One region of the Lysinibacillus sp. NPDC098008 genome, then DNA from elsewhere that is predicted to be linked to it. Evidence: riboswitches for the same ligand, from Rfam matches in the RefSeq annotation. Region 1 holds a riboswitch; the other holds the start of a gene.
The links. Region 1 has a riboswitch for S-adenosylmethionine ahead of ACIQVU_RS14310 (bifunctional homocysteine S-methyltransferase/methylenetetrahydrofolate reductase). Riboswitches for the same ligand answer to the same signal wherever they lie in the genome.

Region 1 (3,916 bases):
TACTGCACGCTTATTAATTTCCTCTGCTTTTGCACCAAGATTATACTCATTTAACACAATCGGCGTTCCACCAAATGTATTGGTACAAATAATATCTGCGCCTGCCTCCAAATATTTGCAGTGAACTTTCTCAATAATATCTGGTCTAGTGAGCACAAGATTTTCATTACAGCCATCGAGCTCCTCACCACCAAAATCCTCAGCTGATAAGTTTTCATTTTGCAACATTGTACCCATTGCGCCATCAAGGATTAAAATACGTTTCTCTAGTTGCTCTTCAATCAAGTGCTTAACCATCTATGCTTACTCCTTTTTTCTGTTCGTCCAATTGTTTGATATATTTCATTAACTCTAGTGTGACATCATAGCGTAAAAACGGTGTAATTAGGTAAATTCCATTGAAGTATTGTGCAGCCACTTCCACTAATTCCTTAGCAATGGCAATACCCTCCTGTGTTGCACGTTCCTTATCATCACCACAAGCTTTCATTCTTGCTAGAGCATCCTCTGATAATTTTATACCGGGAACCTCATGATGTAAAAACTCTGCGCTTTTATAGCTTGTGACTGGCATAATTCCAAGATAAATAGGTGCTTGTAAATGCTTTGTTGCCTCATAAATTTCCACAATTTTTTCTTTTGTATAAACAGGCTGTGAAATAAAGTAGTCAGCACCGTGCTCGATTTTTTTCTCTAAACGAGCTACTGCACGATCTAATACGCGCACATTTGGGTTAAAGGCAGCAGCAACTGAAAAGCTCGCTTTTTTACGAAGGGGCTTGCCTGAGAACGAAACACCTTCATTTAACTGCTTAATTAATTGGATTAATTCCATTGAAGATACATCATAAACACTTGTTGCTCCTGGGAAATCGCCTACTTTTGTAGGGTCACCTGTCACAGCTAGCACATCATGAATACCTAAAGCATTAAGCCCCATTAAATGTGACTGAAGACCAATTAAATTACGGTCTCGACATGTAATATGTGTAAGGGGACGTACACCATATGTTTCCTTTAATAATGCACCCATCGCAATATTACTAATGCGTGGAGAGGCTAGTGAGTTGTCTGCCATCATCACAACATCAGCACCAGCATTATATAATTGCTGCGCTCCCTCAATAAAGCCATCAATCTCTAAATGCCTTGGTGTATCTAGCTCTACAATTACAGAACGTTCACGCTTGACCTTTTCATAAAGAGATTCATGCTTAGCTGGTTCTGCTTCACGAACAACCTCAATTTTCACTGGCTTTGCATGCTTTTCACTAACTGGTGATAGCTCCTCTAAGTATTTCTTAGCTGCTGCAATATGTTTTGGCGTTGTACCACAGCACCCTCCAATTAAACGCACGCCTTGATCACGCAACGCTACAGCTGCTCGACCAAAATAATCAGCCTCTGATTCATAAACAACACGCCCATCCTCTAAATCAAGAAGCGAAGCATTTGGGTAAGCTGACATAAATGCCTTTTTAGGAAGCTCAACGCCTTCAAATGCTTGAATTGTATGATGCGGACCTAAACGGCAGTTTACACCAACCACATCTGCACCCAATGCCTCTAGATCATGCAATGCCTCATTTAAAGAAAGCCCATTTTGCAGCACACCTGGCTCATGCATTGACACTTGTGCAATAATCGGTAAAGCTGTTTTTGCTCGTAGCATTGTTAATGTCGCTGTTAACTCTTCAAAATCATAATACGTTTCAAGTAAAAGACCATCTGGATTCCCTGCCAGTAACACTGTTGCCTGCTCTTCGACAGCTGCTAGTATTTCCTCTAATGTTGCATCACTTTTACGAATGCCACGAATACCACCAATTGTTCCTAGCACAAATTGACCGCCATCCGCCGCTGCTCGTTTTGCAATTGTGATGGCCGCTTCATTAAATTGCTGAACACGTGACTCTAATCCATAACGAGCTAATTTAATAGCATTTGCTCCATACGTATTTGTTTGAATCACATCAGCACCCGCTGCAATATATTCTCTATGAATCTTTTCAATTAATTCAGGCTTCTGTATATTCATTTCCTCATGGCAATATTCTAAGCCGTAGCCATAGAGTACCGTCCCTATTGCACCATCTGCCGTCAATACATGTGTTTTTAATCTTTCAAGTAATCCCATAAAATTGCCTCTCTTCCTTCTTAACTCTATCATTATCAACTATGCTTCAACATAATTGGAAGTTTTCGATCATCTCAAAAGAAAAAGCCCTCTTTCATAAAAAGAAGGCTTTAACGATTTGTCAATGTTGTTCCTTCTCATCTTCGACTACAAGAGTCTTCTGGATTTAGCACCTGACATAATGTTGGTTGCTGAAGCTTCATTGGGCCAGTCCCTCAGCTTCTCTTGATAAGAATTAAGTATGAATTTTTTAAATAATTAAAAGAATCATATCGTTTACAGGCGATTGAGTCAAGACTATTTCACAGAACAAAGTAATTTTTCGCTTAAAGTCTTAGAATTTAACTAATTTCTCTGCAAGCTCCTCGCCAATCTTTTTCCCATTTTGAATACAGGCACCAATGCCTACACCAAAATAAGAGCAGCCTGCAATCGCTAAATTCGGATAATTTTTATCTAGCTCCTGTTGCAGCCCTTGCAATGCCTCACGATGTGCTAAATCATATTTAGGCATTTGATCGATCCATTTTGTTACATTGACAACAGTAGGCTGCTCCTCAATCCCCAAGCTTTTGCGAATATCCTCCAAAGCAATGGCTGCCAATTCCTTATCTGTCATTAAACGTAGCTGTTCATACGCTGGATTAATGCTTTTATAAAAAAGTCGTACAAGTAATCTACTATCCTTCGATGTATGCTTCCATTTACGGCTTGTCCAAGTCGCTGCATTACATACAACATCCGAATTATGTGACACAATATAGCCTGTTCCATCTGCTGGCAATCGAGCATCTGGTATATTAAAGCCTAAATAAATCGTAATGGCTGACGCAGTTGTAAATTGATCAAAATAGTAATCTAAAGCTTTATCCTGTAAGATACTTTGTACGGCTTCATTTGGCAGCGCTAAAACAGCATAGTCCGCTACAATGCTTGCATTATTCGCTAGGGAAATTAGATAGTCACTTTCCTTTTTTTGAATACTTATCGTTTCCACGCCTTTTATAATTTCTACATCCGTTAACGTTTGCTCTAACTGGTTAATAAAGGAGGACAAGCCATTTTGGAACGATATAAATTTTTTGTTAGCTGCTTGCATAAATTGCTCACGATTTGCATCAAAGCCTTTAATAATACTGCCATAATTATCTTTATAATCAATTAGGTATGGCAAAGTAGAGGCAATTGAAAGCTGGTATAGATCGCCAGAATAAACACCAGCAAGCACAGGCGCAATTTGGTTTTGCACAAGCTCCTCTCCTAAATAATACGTTAAAAACTCTCCAATGGAGCTTTCCTTTGTAAAGCCCCTATTTGGTAATGCTAAGTCCTTTAATGCCTCTTGTTTACCTTGTTCTGAAATTAATGTACTTTGCTCAAGGGATTCGATACTCATTGGTATACCAAATGTAGAATCTGCTGGAATAGCATGAAGCTCATTGTTTGTATAAATATAGGAAATGCCTGTTTCGTTGTAAACTAATTGCTCTTCAAAATCAAGCTCCTGCACAAGCTCCATTACCCCTTTATGACGGGCTACAATGGAATCAGCACCTGTTTCCATAATAAAGCCTTGCTCATACGCTGAGTGTAATTTACCACCTAAATATGTATTTTTCTCAACAAGCACTAGTCGAACATCTAACTGTTTCTCCTTCACCTGACGTTGCAAATAATGCATTGTACATAATCCTGTAATACCGCCGCCTAATACAACAACTGTTTTCATCATTAACCGCCCCTATTTTTAGTTCTTCCTCTCTACAGTATAAACCTTTT
Region 2 (3,916 bases), on a different contig from region 1:
AAATCAAAGCCTACAAGTAAAAAGCTAAAAATTAAAAAAGAGCCTGTTCCAGGACCAAGAAATCCATCATAAAAGCCAATGCTAAATAATAAAGCCATAAATAGCAGTAAATGCGTGCGCGAAAGAGTTTTCACGGCTGCCACAGCGCCCCAATCCTTTTTAAAGATTGTGTAAACTGCCACCGCTGCCAGCATGACAAGCATTAATGGCTTTAAGAGTGCTGGGTTGATTAAATGCACGGTCCACGCGCCGAACAATGAGCCAATAAAGGCGAGCGGAAAATATTTAAGAACAGGGCGAATCTCAAGCTGCCCAGAACGATAAAAGGAAATAGTGGAGGTAAGTGAACCCATCGAGCCTGCAAGCTTATTTGTTGCAACAGCAGCGGCTGGATTTAGTCCAGCAAATAGTAAAGCGGGTAATGAAATTAAGCCACCGCCACCTACAACAGAATCAATAAAGGCTGCTAAAAAACCAAAGGCAATTAATAAAAGAAGAATATGTATATCTATATCGAAAAACATGCTGACACCCCACTAAATTAGTTACTACTAGAATAGTAACTAATTTGATGAATGCTGTAAACCCTTCATTTTTTCGTTTATAATAAAGGCAATGGAGGGATTTGATGGAGGAATTAATCGTCCAATTAAAGGAGCTAGGCTTTACCGAATATGAAGCAAAGGCTTATACAGCCCTTGTCCAGCATAGCCATGTAAATGCCTATCAGGTTAGTAAAAATTCAGGAATACCCCGTGCTAGAATTTATGATATTTTAACAAGCCTTGTTGACAAGGGGATTGTGCTTAAGGAGGAAACAGCCGAGCAAACGATATATGCTGCACTGCCTGTCGCAGTTTTTTTACAGCAAATGCAGCAGCGTTGGCAGGCTAATTTTACATCCATTGGTACAAAGTTAGCTAGGCTAGAAGCAAAAGAGCAGGAAGCGGAGCATAAAGTCGTTATGTTAAAGGGCAAGGAGGCGATTATCAACTATTGTCAATCGCTGCTCCAAAATGCTAAGCAGAAGGTGCTATTATCAATGTGGGAGGATATGTATGAGGCGTTAGATGAAGCGATTCAAGAGGCAGCACAGCGTGTGCCTATCCATGGCATTACCTTCTATGTGGAAAACCCGATTGCTACATTGGATCAGCATCGCATGACACGCTATACAAAAAAAACATCTACACCGCATTGGTTTATTATGTCAGTGGATGGACAGCAAATGATTTATGGGCATGTACCATCCAATCAGGAAATTGCCTTTATTACAACGGACCCTGTGCATATTTATTTGCTGGAGGATTATATTTGGCATGATGTGCTGGTCAATCGCTTAATCAAGCGCGATGACCAAGCATTGGAGGAATGGATTACTAAAGAGCGACAAGCCTTTTTCCTCAACTAAAGCTCTAGCATATAAGCCAAGAAAAAAAGTGAAATCCCTTATTGCAAGAGATTTCACCTTTTCTTAGTAAAATACTTTGTCTACATTGTATTTGGAGCGGAAGACATTGATGGCATATGTTTCGTAAATTTCACGTTCCATTGGGTCTTCTATTTCATATACTTCAATTTTAAAAATTTCATCACGATGATTTTTCATTGGCGATACATTGTCTTCAAAGTGCTTTTTAATACGTTGGCGAATTTTGCGAGCTTTCCCGACAAATAATAGCTCATTTTTTTCATTATAAAATAAGAAAATGCCGCCTTTTTCGCGTGTGATTTTATGGAAGTCAATAAATCCATGGTAAGGTGTAATCGGCACATCACCAGGCTTTACATCTTGCTCACGCTGACGAATGACTACATCTGGTTTTGGAAATTCAATTTTAATCAAGTTTTTCACGTTCCTCTCTATCCCTAAAGCTATATGATAACATAATTACGGTATGCTTACCATAAAATTTCATCTAGAAAAAGTGATATACACAGCCTAGTATGGGGCAATAAAATAGGGAACATACAAATGAATCACAAAATATTCTATGAATTATTGCTATTCCTACTAGTTCATGCTACAATTCGATATAGTTAAATAAATCTTATCAAGAGAAGCTGAGGGATTTGGCCCGATGACGCTTCAGCAACCTCTAACAATTTGTTAGAAAGGTGCTAATTCCAGCAAAGGTACTCCTTTGAGAGATAAGAGTGGACGTGAAAAAATCCTTCTCATTCTATCTCGTATGGAATGAGGGGGATTTTTTAATTTGAAGCAGGCTTTACTGAAAAGAGAGAGGGGAATGCAAGATGCCAATTAATATTCCGAAAAACTTACCAGCTGGAGAACATTTACGTGAGGAAAAAATCTTCGTGATGGAAGAGGACCGCGCACGAACACAGCAAATTCGTCCGTTAAGTATATTAATTTTAAATTTAATGCCTGAAAAGGAAAAAACAGAGCTACAATTATTACGTTTACTAGGGAATACGCCGCTACAGGTTAATATTACCTTTTTAAATACAGCTACACATAAATCGAAAAATGTGAGTAAATCACATTTACAGCTATTTTACACAACGTTCTCACAAATTCGCCATCGCCGTTATGATGGCATGATTATTACAGGAGCGCCAGTCGAGAAAATGGAATTTGAGGATGTAAACTATTGGCAAGAAATAAAGGACATTATGGATTGGTCCAAAACGAATGTTACATCTGTTCTTCATATTTGTTGGGGGGCACAGGCGGCACTCTATCATCATTATGGTATTGGGAAATTTGAGCTTCCTGCTAAATGCTCGGGGGTTTATTCCCATGTTATTACTGATTTAACGGTTGATTTAGTGCGTGGCTTTAGCGATTTATTTACAGCACCGCATTCACGCCATACTTCTGTATCCATTGACGAGGTACGCAATCATCCTGATTTACGCTTGTTATCCTATTCGGAGGAGGCAGGTGTCTTTATCGTCCAATCGAAGGATAATAAAAATATTATGATTACAGGTCATTTAGAGTACGATGCGACAACATTGGCGGATGAATATCATCGCGATATAGCGAAGGGGCTTGATACGGCAGTGCCTGTCAACTATTTCCCAAATGATGACCCAGCACAAGCACCGATTAATACATGGCGTGCTCATACGCATTTATTGTTTTCAAACTGGCTGAACTACTATGTTTACCAAGAAACACCGTACGAATGGGACTTTGTGGATGAAATTGAATTCCATATTTAAGCCATTTAAAAAGTCTAATTTCCACGCAGAAATTAGACTTCTTCTTTTTTTTGTAACTTCGACTTGCGTATGACAGCGACAATAAGCATTACAATAGGTAGTAAAATCATTACAATAAATGATAAAATGGGCCAAATTTCATTATTGTAGTTATTGGAATGAACAATACTTGGATGAAGAATTTGCGATAGACCAATGACTATCAGGCCCATTGGCAAAATGAGTGGTCGATGATCCTTAATGTTCAACACTTGCGCAAGCCCGACAACACTTGTATAGAAGTACATAAATGAGCGAATATAAAGGGAGATAATCCACATAACAGCCATCAATACCTCAATACGTTCTAAAAAATAACCAATGGATATTCTTTGGGCAAGTGCATAGCTAGGGAAGGTTCGAGCGGTTGTACTATCTGGCCCTAAGACAAGTATGGACAGTGTAACCATTGTTGTTAATACAATGCCACCAATTATTGTACCAATATAAAAGCCCTTCTGCACAGAATGTTGGACATTGACTGTCAGGGGATAGAGCATCAATAGCAGCACTGATGGAAAGGAAAAGATACTTAAAAAGCGCATAATACTATACAGCATGGATGTCTTCGACGCCTCCAGCACGGGCTGTATATTGTCCAATGTAATCTGTGGTGTAATACAAATCACGAAAAAAATAAAAATAAAGAGAAACAGTGGAAAGAGAATTTCTGCCGAACGTACAA

Region 2: another riboswitch for S-adenosylmethionine. It lies ahead of metA (homoserine O-acetyltransferase MetA); the one in region 1 lies ahead of ACIQVU_RS14310 (bifunctional homocysteine S-methyltransferase/methylenetetrahydrofolate reductase).

What each region holds. Positions count from the first base shown of each region.
Region 1 covers NZ_JBIWBA010000017.1:55,483-59,398, reverse strand. Annotated here, with positions in the region: gene metH (methionine synthase) at 1-297, opposite strand, end outside; gene ACIQVU_RS14310 (bifunctional homocysteine S-methyltransferase/methylenetetrahydrofolate reductase) at 290-2,137, opposite strand; SAM riboswitch class I at 2,272-2,372, opposite strand; gene hemG (protoporphyrinogen oxidase) at 2,472-3,866, opposite strand.
Region 2 covers NZ_JBIWBA010000001.1:76,058-79,973, reverse strand. Annotated here, with positions in the region: gene ACIQVU_RS00400 (TSUP family transporter) at 1-524, opposite strand, end outside; gene ACIQVU_RS00395 (TrmB family transcriptional regulator) at 629-1,411, shown strand; gene ACIQVU_RS00390 (nucleotide excision repair endonuclease) at 1,475-1,846, opposite strand; SAM riboswitch class I at 2,049-2,158, shown strand; gene metA (homoserine O-acetyltransferase MetA) at 2,257-3,192, shown strand; gene ACIQVU_RS00380 (GerAB/ArcD/ProY family transporter) at 3,225-3,916, opposite strand, start outside.